Regions from separate parts of the Actinomadura rubrobrunea NBRC 15275 genome, predicted to be linked through region 1. Evidence: riboswitches for the same ligand, from Rfam matches in the RefSeq annotation. Region 1 holds a riboswitch; the other holds the start of a gene.
The links. Region 1 has a riboswitch for glycine ahead of gcvP (aminomethyl-transferring glycine dehydrogenase). Riboswitches for the same ligand answer to the same signal wherever they lie in the genome.
Positions count from the first base shown of each region.

Region 2: linked by a shared signal. The riboswitch ahead of gcvT (glycine cleavage system aminomethyltransferase GcvT) and the one ahead of gcvP (aminomethyl-transferring glycine dehydrogenase) in region 1 are both predicted to bind glycine.

Region 1 covers NZ_BCQU01000143.1:645-9,719, forward strand. The annotation lists partial or broken gene AR3_RS27625 (flippase-like domain-containing protein) at 1-1,845, opposite strand, end outside; glycine riboswitch at 2,118-2,213, shown strand; glycine riboswitch at 2,214-2,323, shown strand; gene gcvP (aminomethyl-transferring glycine dehydrogenase) at 2,392-5,274, shown strand; gene AR3_RS27635 (tetratricopeptide repeat protein) at 5,414-6,568, shown strand; gene AR3_RS27640 (PPOX class F420-dependent oxidoreductase) at 6,576-7,001, opposite strand; gene AR3_RS27645 (alpha/beta hydrolase family protein) at 7,045-7,668, shown strand; gene AR3_RS27650 (DUF5999 family protein) at 7,820-8,038, opposite strand; gene AR3_RS27655 ((Fe-S)-binding protein) at 8,309-9,055, shown strand; partial or broken gene AR3_RS27660 (lactate utilization protein) at 9,052-9,075, shown strand, end outside.
Region 2 covers NZ_BCQU01000028.1:34,856-43,930, forward strand. The annotation lists gene AR3_RS11425 (thiolase family protein) at 1-1,107, shown strand, start outside; gene AR3_RS11430 (winged helix-turn-helix transcriptional regulator) at 1,223-1,663, shown strand; gene AR3_RS11435 (ATP-binding protein) at 1,734-2,204, opposite strand; gene AR3_RS11440 (L-serine ammonia-lyase) at 2,304-3,677, opposite strand; gene AR3_RS11445 (serine hydroxymethyltransferase) at 3,724-4,980, opposite strand; gene gcvH (glycine cleavage system protein GcvH) at 4,984-5,373, opposite strand; gene gcvT (glycine cleavage system aminomethyltransferase GcvT) at 5,394-6,473, opposite strand; glycine riboswitch at 6,549-6,645, opposite strand; glycine riboswitch at 6,647-6,743, opposite strand; gene AR3_RS11460 (M50 family metallopeptidase) at 7,233-8,525, shown strand; partial or broken gene AR3_RS11465 (pyridoxal-phosphate dependent enzyme) at 8,594-9,075, opposite strand, start outside.

The sequences.
Region 1 (9,075 bases):
CACGCCGGTGACGGCGGCGGGCGCGACCAGCTTGACGAACGACGCGGCCAGCTGCACCAGCACGGTGCGGCCCAGCGGGAGCCGTTCGGGGACGAACCCCATCAGCATCAGCGCCGCCGCCAGGTAGGTGACCGCCGCGGCGGCCAGCGCCACCGCCGCCCACCACCACTCGGCGTCGGCGATCAGCGTGGTCAGGTTCACGCTGGACAGCTGCGGCACCACGATGTAGGCGGCCGCGGTGAGCGCGACGATCGACAGCAGCGTCCGGGGCCGGAACCGCTCCAGCCGGACGGGCGCGGCCTCGGTCTCCGGCGTGAGCTGCAGGATCTGCTCCCGGATGCGGGTCAGCAGCTCCCTGTCCTGCCGGACGGCCGCGCGCGTCGCCCGCGACAGCGCCACCCGCTGCAGCAGCGGCACGGCGCCGGCCAGCGTCGCGGCGCCGAGGACGCCCGCGGCGGTGCGGACGGCGCGCTCCGGGCCGACCCGCAGCGCGACGGTGGTGAGCAGCTGCGCCAGGTCGATCCGCAGCGCCAGGTCACCCGCGGCGATCTCCCCGGTGCCCGGCGCGACGATGCGGACGCGGCCGTCGTCGCCGACCAGGATGGCGTCGCCCTCCAGACGGCGGTGCGCCAGCCGGGCGGCCTGCAGCCGCCGCAGCTGCCGCCAGACGTCGTCGAGCAGCTCGTCGGTGATCTCCGCCTCGCGGACGGCGTCAAGGGGGCGCCCGGGCACGTGCTCGTAGGCCAGCAGGGCCGCCTCGGTGCCGACCTCGCAGGCGCCCACCAGCCGCGGGGTGCGCACGCCCGCCGACTCCATGGCGTAGGCCATGAGCGACTCCTGCTCCAGCGAGCGGCGCAGCGAGCGCAGCGCCCGCCGGGTGGAGCCGCCGCGCAGCCGCACCAGCCGCCACACCCGGTACAGCAGCCCGGCGGTCTGCTGGTCGCGGTCCAGGACGGTGACCTGCAGCTGCCAGTCGCCCGGCGGCAGCGCCCGCCCGGTGGCGTCCGCGGGGGCGCCGCCCGGCGAGGGGGCGGTCGCCACGGTGTAGCGGCGCGGCTCGTCGGCGCCGCCGGGCAGCTGGCGGCCGCGGACGGGACGCAGCCCGAGCCGCCCCAGCGCGGCCAGCACGGCGGTGCCCGGCGGCCGCGGGTTGGGGGTGCCGACCGCGTAGAGGGTGCCGTGGCCGATGGCGCTGCCGAGGCAGTACGTGGCGGCCAGCGCCGCCACCGAGGCGGTCGCGGCGGTCAGGCCGGTCAGCGCGGCCAGCGCGATCATCGTCCAGGTGACGGCCTGCCAGCGGGTCCGGCCCGCCATGCCGACGGCGGTGACGAACGCGATGACGGGCGTGATGTCGGTGTGCAGGGGGGCGGTGTCGGTGCCGCCCCAGATGAGCGAGTCCAGCACCCCGCCCGGGGCGGCGGGGACGACCAGGTCGTCCAGCAGGATGGTCAGGATGAACGCGATCACGGCGGCCAGCAGCGCGATCGCCACCCGCACGCCGTCCTTGTGGAACAGCCGCTCGATCGCGAACGCGACCGGCACGGCCAGCACCCCGAAGCTGGACACCAGGGTGGCCAGGGTGAGCAGGAAGCGCGGGGCGTGCGCGGTGCCCTCGGCGATGTCGGTCTGCAGGCCGTGCGTGGTCTGCTGGGCGAACGACACCAGCAGCATGATCCCCGCCAGCCCGACCACCGCGGCGGCGAACCGGATCGCGTCCGACGGCCGCCGGATCCGGTCGGGCCGGGCGGGCTCCTCGACGGGCACGCCGACACCGGCGCCCATGTCCGACGTCGCCGTCTCCCCCTGGGTCTGCGTCACCGCCGCACCGCCGTCCGGACCTGTCATCGTGATCAGCGTTCCAGAACCGGCGGCGGCGCGTCGAGAGACGCGTGCGCCATGGCGCGCGCCGGTCCGCCGCCGGCCGAGAACCCGTGTCGCCCCGCGGGCCGCGGCCGATCACCCCGTGCGTGAGCTGTGGTTATCGTACTGGCAGGTCGCCCGGACGGCTCCCGGTCCGGCGAACGGCGCCGCCGGGCGCCGCTTTCCGCCGCGCGCGGCGGCCCCCGGGGGGCGTCAGACACCCGTCTTTTGGATAGAGTTCCCATAAAGGACGCCGTTGACCCTGTGCGGGAGAGACCCCGCGCCGCCAGCGCGGGGCGCCGAAGGAGCAACCCTCCCCGGAACCTCTCAGGCAAAAGGACCGCTCAGGCGAGGCACCTCTGGAAAGCAGGCGCGCCTCCCGGCGACGGGCGGGAGCGCCTCACCGAAGGGGAAACCCCGTTCCGCGGGCGAAGCTCTCAGGTGCCGAGACAGAGGGGGAGAGCGGGCCGCCGGGCCGCAGCGCGGCGGGCGGCCGGCCCTGAGCGACCGCAGCAGCCCAGGAGGATCCCCATGACCGCCGAGTTCTTCGCCCCGGTGGCGTCCCCGCAGCATCCCCGCACCCGGTTCGCCGACCGGCACGTCGGACCGTCCCCCGACGACCACGCCCGGATGCTGGCGGCCATCGGATACTCCGGCGTCGAGGCCCTGATCGACGACGCGGTGCCCGCCGCGATCCGCACGACCCGCCCGCTGGACCTGCCCCCCGCGCTGAGCGAGTCCGCGGCGCTGGCCCGGCTGCGGGAGCTGGCGAGCCGCAACACCGTGCTCACCTCCATGATCGGCCTGGGCTACTACGGCACGATCACCCCCGGCGTGATCCTGCGGAACGTCCTGGAGAACCCCGGCTGGTACACCGCCTACACCCCGTACCAGCCGGAGATCTCGCAGGGCCGGCTGGAGGCGCTGCTGAACTTCCAGACGATGGTCGGCGACCTGACGGGGCTGCCGGTCGCCAACGCGTCCATGCTCGACGAGGGCACCGCGGCCGCCGAGGCCATGGCGCTCGCGCACCGCGCGTCCAAGCGCAAGGAGCCCGGCGCGTTCCTGGTGGACGCCGACGCGCTGCCGCAGACGATCGAGGTGATCCGCACCCGGGCGGTCCCGCTGGGCATCGACGTGGTCACCGCCGACCTGTCGGACGGGCTGCCCGACGGCGACTTCTTCGGCGTCCTGCTGCAGTACCCGGGCGCGTCCGGCGCCGTCCGCGACCTGGCGCCCGTCACCGCGCAGGCCCACGAACGCGGCGCCCTGGTGGTGGTCGCCGCCGACCTGCTCGCCCTCACGCTGCTGCGCCCGCCCGGCGAGTACGGCGCCGACATCGCGGTCGGCTCGGCGCAGCGGTTCGGGGTGCCCTACGGGTTCGGCGGCCCGCACGCCGGCTACCTGGCCGTGCGCGACGGGCTCCAGCGGCAGCTGCCCGGCCGCCTGGTGGGGGTGTCGGTGGACGCCGACGGCGCCACCGCCTACCGGCTCGCCCTGCAGACCCGCGAGCAGCACATCCGCCGCGAGAAGGCCACCAGCAACATCTGCACCGCCCAGGTGCTGCTCGCCGTGATGGCCGCCATGTACGCGGTGTACCACGGGCCCGAAGGGCTGGCGGCGATCGCCCAGCGCGTGCACCGCCGGGCCGTCGAGCTGGCGTCCGGGCTGCGCGCCGGCGGCGTCGAGGTGGTGCACGAGGCGTTCTTCGACACCGTGCTGGCCCGCGTGCCCGGCCGCGCCGACGAGGTCGTGGCGGCGGCGCTCGAGCGGGGGATCAACCTGCGCCGGGTCGACGCCGACCACGTCGGGATCGCCTGCGACGAGACCACCGCGCCCGAGCACGTCGCCGCCGTGCTGGAGGCGTTCGGCGCCGCGCCCGCGCCCGCCGGCGACCCGGCCGACCGGATCCCCGGCGAGCTGCGCCGCGAGAGCCCGTACCTGACCCACCCGGTGTTCCACGAGCACCGCTCCGAGACGGCGATGCTGCGCTACCTGCGCCGCCTGCAGGACAAGGACATCGCGCTCGACCGGTCGATGATCCCGCTCGGCTCCTGCACGATGAAGCTGAACGCCGCCACCGAGATGGAGCCGATCACCTGGCCGGAGTTCGCGAACATCCACCCGTTCGCGCCGCTCGACCAGGCCGCCGGCTACCTGGAGCTGATCGCCGAGCTGGAGGAGCGGCTCGCCGAGATCACCGGCTACGCCAAGGTGTCGGTGCAGCCGAACGCCGGCTCCCAGGGCGAGCTGGCCGGGCTGCTGGCCATCCGCGGCTACCACGCCTCCCGCGGCGAGGGGCACCGCACCGTGTGCCTCATCCCGTCCTCGGCGCACGGCACCAACGCCGCCAGCGCCGTCATGGCCGGGATGCGGGTCGTGGTCGTCAAGTGCGACGCCGACGGCGACATCGACCTGGACGACCTGCACGCCAAGATCGACAAGCACCGCGCCGAGCTGGCCGCGATCATGGTGACCTACCCGTCCACGCACGGGGTGTTCGAGGAGACCATCACCGAGGTCTGCGCGGCCGTGCACGAGGCCGGCGGCCAGGTGTACGTCGACGGCGCCAACCTCAACGCCCTGGTCGGGCTGGCCCGCCCCGGCGAGTTCGGCTCCGACGTGTCCCACCTCAACCTGCACAAGACGTTCTGCATCCCGCACGGCGGCGGCGGGCCCGGCGTCGGCCCGATCGGCGTGCGCGAGCACCTGGTGCCGTTCCTGCCGAGCCACCCGCTGCGCCCCGAGGCGGGCCCGGGCGAGGGGAGGGGCGCGGGGCCGGTCTCGGCGGCGCCGTGGGGCTCGGCGGGCATCCTGCCGATCTCCTGGACCTACATCGCGATGATGGGCCCGGACGGGCTGCGCGCCGCCACCGAGGGCGCCATCATCGCGGCCAACTACGTGGCCAAGCGGCTCGCGCCGCACTACCCGATCCTCTACACCGGCCGCAACGGCCTGGTCGCGCACGAGTGCATCGCCGACCTCCGCAAGATCACCAAGGAGACCGGGATCACCGCCGAGGACGTGGCCAAGCGGCTGATCGACTACGGCTTCCACGCCCCGACGCTGGCGTTCCCGGTGGCCGGCACGCTGATGATCGAGCCCACCGAGAGCGAGGACCTGGCCGAGCTGGACCGGTTCTGCGACGCCATGATCCAGATCCGCCGGGAGATCCAGCGGGTCGCCGACGGCGTCTACGACCGCGCCGACAACCCGCTCAAGAACGCCCCGCACACCGCCGAGTGCCTCATCACCGAGGACTGGAAGCACCCCTACTCGCGCGAGGAGGCCGCCTACCCGCTGCCGTCGCTGCGCGAGAACAAGTACTGGCCGCCGGTGCGCCGCATCGACCAGGCGTACGGCGACCGGAACCTGGTGTGCGCCTGCCCGCCGCCGGAGGCGTTCGAGGACTGACGTCCGGGGGCTTCGTCGCGCCTCCCGGGCGCCCGGCGCGCGCCGCGGCGCCCGGGAGGCGCGCGAGACGATGATCAAGCATCCCGGTTTCCGTGTCGTCCGCCGGACGCGGCCGGCGGCTCGATAGGCTGAACGGCCTATGAGCGACACCTCGGCCCCGCCCCCCGGTGACACGCCGGAGCAGCTGTGCGAGGAGGCCCGGCGGCTCGCCGAGGACGGCGAGCTCGACCGCGCCGCCGACCTGTTCGAGCGGGTCCTGGCGCTCGGCGACACCCCCGTCCGGGCCCGCGCCGCGCTCGGCCTGGCCGTCGTGCTGGACGACACCGGCGACGTGGCGGGCGCCCGGGACGCCGACCGCCTCGCCATCGCCACCGGCGACCCCGAGTACGGGCCGCGCGCCGCCTACCACCTCGCCCTCACCCACGAACGCGCCGGGGAGTACGAGCTCGCCGGGCCCGCCTGGCAGGTCGTCGTCGACTTCGGCAACCCCGCCTACCTGCCCCCGGCGCACCTGGCGCTGGCGCGGCTGGCCGACGACGCCGGCGAGTTCGACGCCGCCCGCGAGCACTGGGAGGCCGCCATCGCCACCGGCGACCCCGAATACGGGCCGGTGGCCGCCCACGACCTGGCGCAGCGGCTGCTGGAGCGCGGCGAGCCGGCCCGCGCCCAGCGCGTCCTGACCGCGGGCCTGCGCCTGGTGGACCGCGCCGCCGCCCCGCACGCCCACGCGCGGCTGGCTGTGGCGCTCGGCATCGCCTGCCTCGACCAGGCCATCGGCGCGTTCTCCGCGGCGCTGGGCGACGACGACGCCCCCGTCGACGCCGAGGCCGGGGCGCTGGCCATCGAGCTGCTGGCCCGCACCCTGCCGCTGCGCGGACGCGGCGCCGAGAGCCGGGAGGTGTGGCGGCGCGGCCTGGCCGACCCGGGCGTGGCCGCGCAGGTCCGCGCGCGGCTGCGGCGCGACTTCGGCGACGACGAGGACGGCGACCCCGAGAACCTGTGGTGGGAGCCGGTGCTGGAGCAGGCGGTGGCCGACGGCACCCTGCCCGCCGTGGCCGGCGAGGCGTTCGGCGCCCTGGACCACATGTACTCCCTGCTGGCCGTGCGGTACGCCGACGAGCCGCGCGAGGAGCGGCCCGGCGAGATCCGCGAGCTGCTCGGCAGGGCCATCCGCGTCCCCAGCGACTACGCCTGGGGGCCGCTGCTGCACGAGAGCTTCGCCGAACGCCTGCGGGTGGCCATGGGCGCTCCCGCCCCGATGCCGCCTCCCGAAGGCCCGGACGCCGCCGTGTGACCGGCGCTCACTCCGCGATGTCCTTCTCGGCGATCACCTTGGTGGGGCGGACGCGGACCAGGACCTCGCCGGGGCCTCCGTTGCGGGCGCCGAACTCCTCGGCGCGGTCCTCGCCCATGTAGCGGCCGCCGATCACGGTGGCCCAGCGGCGCAGCTCGGCCGGGTCCTCCGACAACGCGGCCTCGCCTCGTATGAGCACGAACGAGTACGGCGGGGTCTGGTCGTCCACGCAGACGGACACGCGCGGGTCGCGGCGCAGGGCGCGGGCCTTGAGGCTCTCGCCGCCGGTGGTGAACACCAGGTCGTCGCCGTCCAGGACGAACCAGATCGGCGTCACATGGGGCGCGCCGTCCTGCCGGACCACCGCGACCTTGCCCGTGCGGGTGCCCTCCGACACGAACGCGCGCCATTCGCTGTCGCTCATCTTCGCCATGGCCCCACCCTTCCCCGGAGGACGGGCCCGCTACCGTGGGCGCATGCGGATCGACACGGCGCAGGGCCCGGCGGAGGTCGCCGTCGACGACGTCGACGACCCCGCGTTCCTGCTGGTGCTGACGCACGGCTCCAACGGCGGCGTGGACGCCGCCGACCTGCTGGCCGTCCGCGAGGCCGCGCTGGGCTTCGGCGGGGCGGTCGCGCGGGTGCTGCAGCCGTTCCGGGCCGCGGGACGGCGCGCGCCGGGCTCGCCGGTCCGCCAGGACGCCGCCTGGCTGGAGGTGATCGCGGCGCTGCGGGACCGCTTCGGGGACGTGCCGCTCGTCCAGGGCGGACGCAGCAACGGCGCCCGCGTGGCCTGCCGCACCGCGCGGGCGGCGGGCGCGGTCGGCGTGGTGGCGCTGGCGTTCCCGCTGGTCCCGCCGGGCAGGCCCGACCGGTCGCGGGCGGACGAGCTGCGCTCGGCCGGGGTGGAGGTGCTGGTCGTCAACGGCGACCGGGACCCGTTCGGCGTGCCGGACCGGGCGGACGCGACCGAGGTCGTCGTCCTGCCGGGGGAGCGGCACGACCTGGACAGGAACCCGGCGGCCGTCGGCGCGGCCGTGGAGCCGTGGCTGCGCCGCTGGACGGCGCGCGCCCCCGCGCCGGGCGGCGGCGCGCGCTGATCACAGCGGCCGGCCCCCGGCCCGGGACGGGCCGTGCGGGGCCGGGAACGGCCGGGTGGAGCGGACGTCGGCGCGGCGGGCGCCGCCCCCGAAAGTGATCACCCCGTCGGTGCTGGTCCCCTCGTGGAGAGCCTTCCCCCGTGGCGACCGGTCAGGCGGCGGACGGCGCGGGCGCGGGGCGCGCCGGGACGTCCGTCGGCCTGTGCGGTGCGATGACACCCCCGTCGGGCAGCAGCTCGCCGGTGTCCTCGAAGAGCACGACGCCGTTGCACAGCAGGCTCCACCCCTGCTCGGGGTGATGGACGATCGCCCGGGCCGCTTCGCGGTCAGGGGCGTCGGCGGACGGACAGGGCGGCTGGTGCGGGCACATCTGCGTGCCTCCGGTCTCGACGACTGATGTGGGTTTGCTTGTGTTTGACGTCACCCAGTGTGGAACGGTTCGACCGGCCCGGGCCATAGCCCGAAGGGACGATTGTCGAGTGGTACCCGAGGACGGTCTGGGGTGTGATGGGACTCACTCGATCGTGCCGGTCTTCCCCCGCGGCCCCCATCGGCCACCAGGCGAGCGGCGACTTTGCCCCGAACGGAGCCGCCGCGGCCCTTACGATGGCCCGGGGGCCAGGGGGAGGTGAGGCCGCAGATGCGCGTCGCGTTGTTCGTCGCGTGTTTCAACGACGCGCTGTTCCCCGGCACCGGCCGGGCCGTGACCGCCCTGCTGGAGCGCTTGGGCCACGAGGTGGTCTTCCCGCCGGACCAGACCTGCTGCGGCCAGATGCACTGGACCACCGGGTACCGCCGCGAAGCCGCCGATCTGGCGCGCCGGTTCGCCCGGGTCTTCCGAGACTACGACGCGGTGGTCACTCCGGCGGCGTCCTGCGCCGCCACGGTGCGCGCCTCCTACGCCCGCATCGCCCGCGCCGACGGCGACGACGACCTGGCGCGCGCCGCCGAGGGGCTGGCCGTGCACGAGCTGTCGGAGTTCCTGGTGGACGTGCTGGGCGTCACCGACGTCGGCGCCTACTTCCCCCATCGCGTGGCCTACCACCCGACCTGCCACTCGCTGCGGACGCTGGAGCTGGGCGACCGTCCGCTGCGGCTGCTGCGGGCGGTGAAGGGGCTGGAGCTGGTCGACATGCCCGCGGCGGAGGAGTGCTGCGGGTTCGGCGGGACGTTCGCGATGAAGAACGCCGACGTGTCGGTGGCGATGGTGGCCGACAAGGTCCGGCACGTCCGCTCCACCGGCGCCGACGTGCTGTGCGCCGCCGACAACGCCTGCCTGGCCCACATCGGCGGGGCGCTGTCGCGGCTGCGCGGCGGCGTCCGCGTCATGCATCTGGCCGAGATCCTGGCCGCCACCGGCTCCCCGGCCGCGGCGGTGCGGGCATGAGCGGCGACTCGTCCGTCGGG
Region 2 (9,075 bases), on a different contig from region 1:
GGCGGGCGGCTGCACTCCGAACACCCGGTGGACCTGCTGGCCAAGACCCTCAAGATTCTGGTGGAGCGGGCGGGCGTCGACCCGGCCGAGATCGACGACGTGGTGGGCGGCGTGGTCACCCAGGCGGGGGACCAGGCGCTCAACATCACCCGCTCGGCCGTGCTCGCCGCGGGGTTCCCCGAGAGCGTGCCGGCCACCACCGTGGACCGCCAGTGCGGCTCGTCGCAGCAGGCCGCGCACTTCGTCGCGCAGGGAGTGATCAGCGGCGCGTACGACATCGCGATCGCCTGCGGCGTCGAGTCGATGTCGCGCGTCCCGATGGGATCCAACGTGCTGCCCGGCAGCGACCCCTTCGGCACCCTTCTGCCCGAGCGCTACCCCGGCGGGCTGATCGGGCAGGGCATCGCCGCCGAACGGATCGCCGCCAAGTGGAAGCTGTCGCGCGAGGAGCTCGACGCCTTCGCCTACGAGTCGCACATGCGCGCGCACGCCGCCTGGGAGGGCGGCGAGTTCGACCGCGAGGTCGCCTGGACCGGGCAGCGGGACGAGACCATCCGCCCCACCACCTCCATGGAGGCGCTCGCCGGGCTCAAGCCCGCCTACTACGACCCCGTCTACGAGGAGCGGTTCCCCGAGATCGGGTGGCAGGTCACGGCGGGCAACACCTCCCCGATCAACGACGGCGCGGCCGCCCTGCTGATCATGAGCGGGGACGCCGCCGAGCGGCTCGGACTGCGGCCGCGCGCCCGGTTCCACAGCTTCGCGGTGGCCGGGGACGACCCGCTGATGATGCTCACCGCCGTCATCCCGGCGACCGAGAAGGTGCTCAAGCGCGCCGGGCTGACGCTGGACGACATCGACCTGTTCGAGGTCAACGAGGCGTTCTCCTCGGTCGTGCTGGCGTGGCGGCGCGAAACCGGCGTCGACCCGAAGAAGCTGAACGTGCGGGGCGGCGCGATCGCCATCGGCCACCCGCTGGGCGCCAGCGGCGCGCGCATCATGACCACCCTCCTGCACGCCCTGGAGGACCGCGGGGCCCGCTTCGGCCTGCAGACCATGTGCGAGGCCGGCGGCCTGGCCAACGCCACCATCATCGAGCGCCTCTGACCGCCGTCCGCCGCCGGGGGACCGGGCGATGGAGCCCGGGCCGACCCGGTCCCCTGTCCCGGCCGCGTCACGCGAGCGAGGGCGTCGGAAAAACCAACGGACGTATGCTGGGGGCATGCCGAAGAACGCCGACCCGCGCGAGTGCTCCATCGCCGACACCCTCCAGATCGTCGGCGAACGCTGGAGTCTGCTCGTCATCCGGGAGCTGATCTACGGCGTCCGCCGGTTCGACGGCATCGCCCGCAACACGGGCGCTCCGCGGGACATCCTCACGGCGCGGCTGCGCAAGCTCGAAGCCGCCGGCATCCTTCGGCGCGAGCTCTACAGCGAGCGTCCGGCCCGCTACGAATACCACCTCACCCAGGCGGGCTGGGAGCTGAGCGACGTGCTGGCCCTGCTGATGCGGTGGGGCGACCGGCACCTGCACCCCGACGACCCGCCCGTGCGGTGGATCCACACCTGCGGGGAGCATCTGCAGCCCGAGGTGGTCTGCGGCTCCTGCGGCCGTCCGGCGCGGGAGGGGGCGACCCCGACCGGCCGCGGCGCGCGCACCTGACCGTCCGCCCCGCCCGGCGGGCGGGGACGCGGACGCCGCGAGCGGTCATGCGCGCGGCATCGCCCGCGGGTCACACCGAAACGGCCGAGACGGCATCGAGCGACGGTTGCACGGTGACGTCGTCCGGCGACGCGTCGCGGCGCTGCCGGACGGTGAGCGCGGCCCAGACGGTCTTGCCGCCGAGAGGGTGAGGAGTCCATCCCCAGTCCTCGGAGAGGGACTGGACGATGAGCAGGCCGCGTCCGTGCTCGTCCAGGGCCCCGGGCGCACCGGGCACGGGCTCGACCGGGCTGCGATCCCAGACCCGCACCGTCACCCGGCGGTCCGCCTCCACGTGGACGGACAGCACGATCCTGCCGCCGACGCGGACGGCGTTGCCGATCAGCTCGGAGGCGACGAGCATCGCGTCGTCGGCCAGCTCCGCCGGCGCGTGCCGCTCCAGCAGCTCACCGACCAGCTTCCGCCCCTCGCGCACGGCCGCGGGACAGGCCGTCAGCGCCAGGGCGCACAGGCACCCCGCCTCGTCGCTCCCGCTCGTCATCGTCGTCGGCCCCGGTCGGTGGATGGTTCGCCTCGAAGGCGACTATGGAGCCCTTTGTGAGGGCCGTCACGGTTGTGTTCATTGTGTTTGCGGCGGACGTCAGCACTCGATCACGTTGACGGCGAGGCCGCCGCGCGAGGTCTCCTTGTACTTGTCGAGCATGTCGCGACCGGTGTCGCGCATGGTCGCGATGGCCTTGTCGAGGGAGACGAAGTGCCGGCCGTCGCCGCGCAGCGAGATGCGGGCGGCGCTGATGGCCTTGGTGGCGCCGACGGCGTTGCGCTCGATGCAGGGGATCTGGACGAGGCCGCCGATCGGGTCGCAGGTCAGGCCGAGGTTGTGCTCGATGCCGATCTCGGCGGCGTTCTCCACCTGCTCGGGGGTGCCGCCGAGGACCTCGGCCAGTCCGGCGGCGGCCATCGAGCACGCCGAGCCGACCTCCCCCTGGCAGCCCACCTCGGCGCCGGAGATGGAGGCGTTCTGCTTGAACAGGACGCCGATCGCGCCGGAGGTGAGCAGGAACCGCACCACGCCGGTGTCGTCGGCGCCCGGCACGAAGCGGTCGTAGTAGTGCAGCACGGCGGGGATGATGCCCGCGGCGCCGTTGGTGGGGGCGGTGACGATGCGCCCGCCGGCGGCGTTCTCCTCGTTCACCGCCAGGGCGAACAGCGTCACCCAGTCCATCGCGTGCAGCGGGTCGGCGGGCTTTTCGGCCAGCAGCTGCCGGTGCAGGTGCGGCGCGCGGCGGCGGACCTTCAGACCGCCCGGCAGGTTCCCCTCGCGCGTGCAGCCGCGTTCCACGCAGGCGCGCATGACCCCCCACAGGCGCAGCAGGCCCGCGCGGATCTCGTCCTCGGTGCGGCCGAACGCCTTCTCGTTCTCCATCATCAGGGCCGGAATGGACAGGCCCGTGTCGCGGCAGAGGGCGAGCAGCTCGGCGGCGGACGAGAACGGGTACGGCAGGGCGGTGTCGTCCCGCGTGATGCGGTCGGCGCCCGCCTCGTCCTCGTCGACGACGAAGCCCCCGCCCACCGAGTAGTAGACGCGGTCCCGCAGCTCGTTGCCGGAGTCGTCGAACGCGGTGAAGCGCATCCCGTTGGGGTGGCCGGGAAGCGTCCGCGTGCGCTCGAAGACCAGATGCTCGCCGACGACGAAGGGGACGTCGTGGGACCCGAACAGCCGCAGCGCGCCGTTCCGGCGGACCGCGGCCAGACGGGAGTCGACGGTGTCGACGTCCACGCGCTCGGGGGTGTCGCCTTCCAGCCCGAGGATGACGGCCTTGTCGCTGCCGTGCCCCTTGCCGGTCAGGCCGAGGGACCCGTACAGGACCGCCCGGACGGACGCCGTCTTCTCCAGCAGGCCGTCGCGGGCCAGGCCGCGGGCGAAGCGGTGCGCGGCGGCCATCGGCCCGCCGGTGTGCGAGCTCGACGGCCCGATTCCGATTTTGAAAAGGTCGAAGACGCTGATGGCCATCGCCGCTCCCTCCGTGACCGGAGGATCGCTCCGGTCACGGGAGGCTCTAGAGGGTGGGGTACAGGGGGTGCGCCTCGGCGAGGGCGCGCACCCGGGCCGACAGGTCCGCCCGGTCGTAGGACGGCTGCAGGGCCTGGGCGATGATGTCGGCCACCTCGGTGAAGTCCGCGGCGGTGAAGCCGCGGGTGGCCAGGGCGGGGGTGCCGATCCGCAGGCCGGAGGTGACCATCGGCGGGCGCGGGTCGTCGGGCACCGCGTTGCGGTTCACGGTGATCCCGATGTCGTGCAGCCGGTCCTCGGCGTCCCGGCCGGTCAGCTCGGACTCGACCAGGTCGACCAGGACGAGGTGGACGTCGGTGCCGCCGGTGAGCACCTTCACCCCGGCCTTGGCCGCGTCCTCGGCCATGAGCCGCTCCGCCAGGATGCGCGCGCCCTCCAGGGTGCGCGCCTGCCGCTCCCGGAACTCCTCCGACGCGGCGATCTTCAACGCGACCGCCTTGGCCGCGATCACGTGCTCCAGCGGGCCGCCCTGCATGCCCGGGAACACCGCCGAGTTGATCTTCTTGCCGTACTCCTCGCGGGCCAGGATGAGGCCGCCGCGGGGGCCGCCGAGGGTCTTGTGCGTGGTGGTGGTGACCACGTCGGCGTACGGCACGGGCGAGGGGTGCAGCCCGGCCGCGACCAGGCCCGCGAAGTGCGCCATGTCCACCATGAGCAGCGCCCCCACCGAGTCGGCGATCTCGCGGAACGCGGCGAAGTCCAGGTGCCGCGGGTACGCCGACCAGCCCGCCACGATCATCTTCGGGCGGTGCTCCTCGGCCAGCCGGGCGACCTCCTCCATGTCGACCCGGCCGTCCTCGCGCCGCACGTGGTAGGCGACGACGTTGAGCAGCTTGCCGGAGTAGTTCAGGCGCATGCCGTGGGTGAGGTGCCCGCCGTGCGCGAGGTCCAGCCCGAGGATCGTGTCCCCCGGCTGGAGCAGCGCGAAGTAGACCGCGGTGTTGGCCTGCGCGCCCGAATGCGGCTGGACGTTGGCGTGCTCGGCGCCGAACAGCTCCTTGGCCCGGTCGATGGCCAGCTGCTCGGTGACGTCGACGTGCTCGCAGCCGCCGTAGTAGCGCCGCCCCGGGTAGCCCTCGGCGTACTTGTTGGTCAGCACCGAGCCCTGCGCCTCCAGGACGGCGACCGGCGCGAAGTTCTCCGAGGCGATCATCTCCAGCGTGGTCTGCTGGCGGCGCAGCTCGGCGGAGACGGCCTCGGCGACCTGCGGGTCGACGGCCGCCAGGGACTCGTTGAGGGTCACGGTTCAGCTCTCCTCGATCAGCTTGCTGTAGGCGGTCGCGTCCAGCAGATCGCCGGGCTCCTCGCTGAGCCGCACCTTGAAGATCCAGCCCTCGCCGTACGGGTCGTCGTTGATCACCTTCGGCTCGTCGATCACCGCGGCGTTGACCGCGGTGATCTCGCCGCTGACCGGCGAGTAGATGTCGCTGACCGACTTGGTCGACTCGACCTCGCCGCACGGCTCCCCGGCCTCGACGGTGTCGCCCTCGCCGGCCTGCAGCTCGATGAAGACGATCTCGCCCAGGGCGTCGGCTGCGTGCGCGGTGATGCCGACGGTGACGATGCCGTCCTCGTTGTCGAGGCCGGACACCCACTCGTGCTCCTCGCTGTACCGCAGCTGTTCCGGAACGCTCACGTTCGTCTCTCCCAGGTGTTTCAGGAACGCTTGTAGAACGGCAGGGCGACGACGTCGACCGGCTCGCGCCGGCCGCGGACGTCCACGGCGAGCCCGCTCTCCGCGACGCCGCTGTCGACGTACGCCATGGCGATCGGCCTGCCCAGTGTGGGCGACGGAGCGCCGCTGGTCACGACGCCGCACGGCGTGCCGTCGGAGCCGACGACCGGATACCCCTTGCGGGGCGCCCGGCGGCCGTGCGCGACCAGTCCTACGAGCCTACGGCCTGGCGGGGTCTGGGCCTGTGCCGCCAGCGCCGCCTTGCCCACGAAATCGACTTTCTTGTCGAGCTTCACCACGCGGCCGAGCCCCGCCTCGTAGGGGGTGGTCTCGGTGGTGAGCTCGTTGCCGTACAGCGGCATGCCCGCCTCCAGGCGGAGGGTGTCGCGGGCCGACAGGCCGGCGGGCGTCACGCCCTCGACTCCGGCCAGCTCCTTCCACAGCGGCACCGCGTCGCCGACGGACACGAACAGCTCGAACCCGTCCTCGCCGGTGTAGCCCGTGCGGGCGATGAGCGCGTCCACCCCGGCGACCTCCCCCGCCATGACGGCGTAGTAACGCAGGTCGGGCAGGGGAGCCTCGGTGAACCGGGAGAGGATGTCCTGGGAGTCGGGGCCCTGCAGCGCGATGAGGGCGTAGGAGGCGGACCGGTCCTCCACGGCCGCCTCGAAACCGGCGGCGCGCTCGACCAGCTCGCCGTGGACCGTCGCGGCGTTGGCGGCGTTGGCGACCACCATGAACGTCTCCGCGGCCAGCCGGTAGACGATCAGGTCGTCCAGCACGCCGCCGTCGGGCGCGCAGATCATCGTGTACCGCGCCTTGCCGACGGCCATGGGGGACAGGTTGCCGACCAGCGCGTAGTCGAGCGCGGCGGCCGCGCCCGGCCCGGACACGAAGATCTCCCCCATGTGGGACAGGTCGAACAGGCCCGCCGCGGTGCGGACCGCGCGGTGCTCGGCGGTCTCGCTCTGGTAGCGCAGCGGCATCCGGTAGCCCGCGAAGTCGACGAGCGTGGCGCCGAGCTCGACGTGCACGTCGTACAGCGGTGTCTTCTTGGACATGGGTCGGCTCCTTCATCGCGGGGCGCGCGTCGGGACGCATCATCATCGTCCCACCGGCGCACCGGCGTGGTCGGTGCCTCCCCCTCTGTCATCGGCGCCTGAGAGCTTCACCCCTCGCGGGGTTTTCACCTTCGGCGGGGGACCTGGGAGCGTCCCCTCTTTCCAGAGGGCGCCTGGTCCGCGCGGTCCTGGGGCCTGAGAGGTTCCGGGGAGGGTTTGCTCCTTCGGCGGCCCCCGCCGGCTGCGAGGGCGCTCTCCCGCGCGGGATCAGCGGCGCAGGGTCAGAGTAGCAGCGGCCTCGCCTTTCGCGGAGACCCGAAGCGGTGCCGCAGGCCGCGGCCGCCTGGCGCCGGACGGCCGAGACGGCTCCGAGACGGCGCCGTCCAGCGTGGGAGCAGGGCCGGGGCAGTCGCCCGGCCTGTCGGCCGCCGGGTGCCCGCCGTGAAAGCGTGCGGGGCGGGCAGGAGGAGGCCGACCCTGCGGCGGCGGCCGCCTCGGGGCCGCGAGGCGAAGCAGTGCGCCCCCCGCATTCGCGCGGACGGAGCCACGGCGGCGCGCCGAACGCTTCGGTCGCGTCCCGCGTACGGCCTGAACGCAGGCTTCGACTTGCCGGGCGCCGCTGTCGGCGGCGGTTCGCGCCGCAATGAGGACGGGTTCGAAGGGAATTAGGGACTGGCTCAAGTGCATTTGTACGCGGTCGGATGCGTTGCCCATGACGTACCCTGAGCGGGTTGCTGGAGATCACGGAGGGATGCGACGGTGGACTGGCTGACGGGGGTGCTGATCCTCTTTCTGGGCCTGCTGGCGTCCATCGCGCTGCACGAGCTCGGGCACTTCTCCTTCGCCAAGCTCTTCGGCGTGCGCACCACCCAGTTCATGGTGGGCTTCGGGCCCACGCTGTGGTCGCGCACCAAGGGGGAGACCGAGTACGGCATCAAGTGGATCCCGCTCGGCGGCTACATCCGCATGATCGGCATGCTGCCGCCGCGCAAGGGCGACCGGCCCGGCCAGGTCCGCCGGATCAGCACCGGCCCGTGGCAGGGGCTCATCGAGTCGGCCCGGGGCGCGGCCCTGGAAGAGGTCCGGCCGGGCGACGAGGACCGCGTCTTCTACGCCAAGAAGTGGTGGCAGAAGCTCATCATCATGTTCGCCGGGCCGGCCATGAACCTGGTCCTCGCCGTGGTCTTCTTCGCCATCCTGCTCATGGGCATCGGCACGCCCACCCCGCAGCCGGTGATCGGCTCGGTGGCCAAGTGCGCCATCCCGGCCGGGCAGCAGGCCCAGGAGTGCCCGGCCGACTACACGCCCACACCCGCCGCGCAGGCCGGGCTGCGGGCCGGCGACCGGTTCGTCTCCTACGACGGCACGAAGATCTCCTCCTATGAGCAGCTGCAGAGGCTGATCCGGGACTCCGGCGGCCGCACCGTGCCCGTCGTCGTCGAACGCGACGGCCGCACGGTCTCCATGGACATCGCCGTCACCCGCAACCAGATGTACGACCTCGAGGACCCCGACAAGATCGTCAACGTCGGGTTCCTCGGCATCACCCCGCTGCAGGAGCGCGAGCGGCAGGGCCCGGTCGCCGTCGCCGAGTACATGGGCGAGCTGACCGCGCACACCGCCGGGGCGCTGCTGCGGCTGCCCGAGCGGATGGTCGGGGTGTGGAACGCGGCCTTCGGCGGCGAGGAGCGCGACCCCAACGGGCCGATCGGCGTGGTCGGCGTGAGCCGCCTGGGCGGGGAGATCGCCGCCTCGGAGAGCCCCGTGGTGGAGAAGCTGGCGATGTTCATCGCCCTGCTCGGCTCGGTGAACCTGGCGGTCGCGCTGTTCAACCTCATCCCGCTGCTTCCGCTGGACGGCGGGCACATGGCGGGGGCGCTGCTGGAGGCCCTCAAGAAGGGCGTGGCCCGGCTGCTCGGGCGGCCCGACCCCGGCTACGTGGACGTGGCCAAGGCGCTGCCGGTGACCTACGTGATGGCCGCCGTGCTGATCATCATGGGCGGTCTGCTGATCTACGCCGACCTGGTCAACCCGATCAGGTTCTCCGGCTGACCGGCCGCGCCGACCGGCGCGACGGCGGGGCAGGGCGGCCGGTCACAGGGGTCGGTCACAGGGGCCGGTCACAGGGGCATGGTCAGCTCGCCGGTCTTGTGGAAGGCGCGCAGCGCCTCCAGGTACGGCGTGATGTCCAGCCCCTGCTCGGCCAGCCACGCGTCCGACCCGTAGGTCCCGCGGTACCGCTCGGCGCCGTCGCAGATGAGCGTGACCACGCTGCCGCGCTCGCCCCGCGCCAGCATCTCGGCGATCAGCTCGACCGCGCCCCACATGTTGGTGCCGGTGGAGCCGCCGACGCCGCGGCCGGTGACCTCGGCGGTCCAGCGCATGGCGGCGATGGACGCCGCGTCCGGCACGTGGACCATCCGGTCGATCACCGTCGGCAGGAACGACGGCTCCACGCGGGGCCGTCCGATGCCCTCGATCCGCGACCCGGCCGCCGTGCGCGCGGGGTCCTCGTCGCGGAACGCCCCGAAGAAGGCCGACCCCTCCGGGTCCACGACGGCGACGCGGGTCTGGTAGCGGCGGTAGCGGACGTACCGGCCGA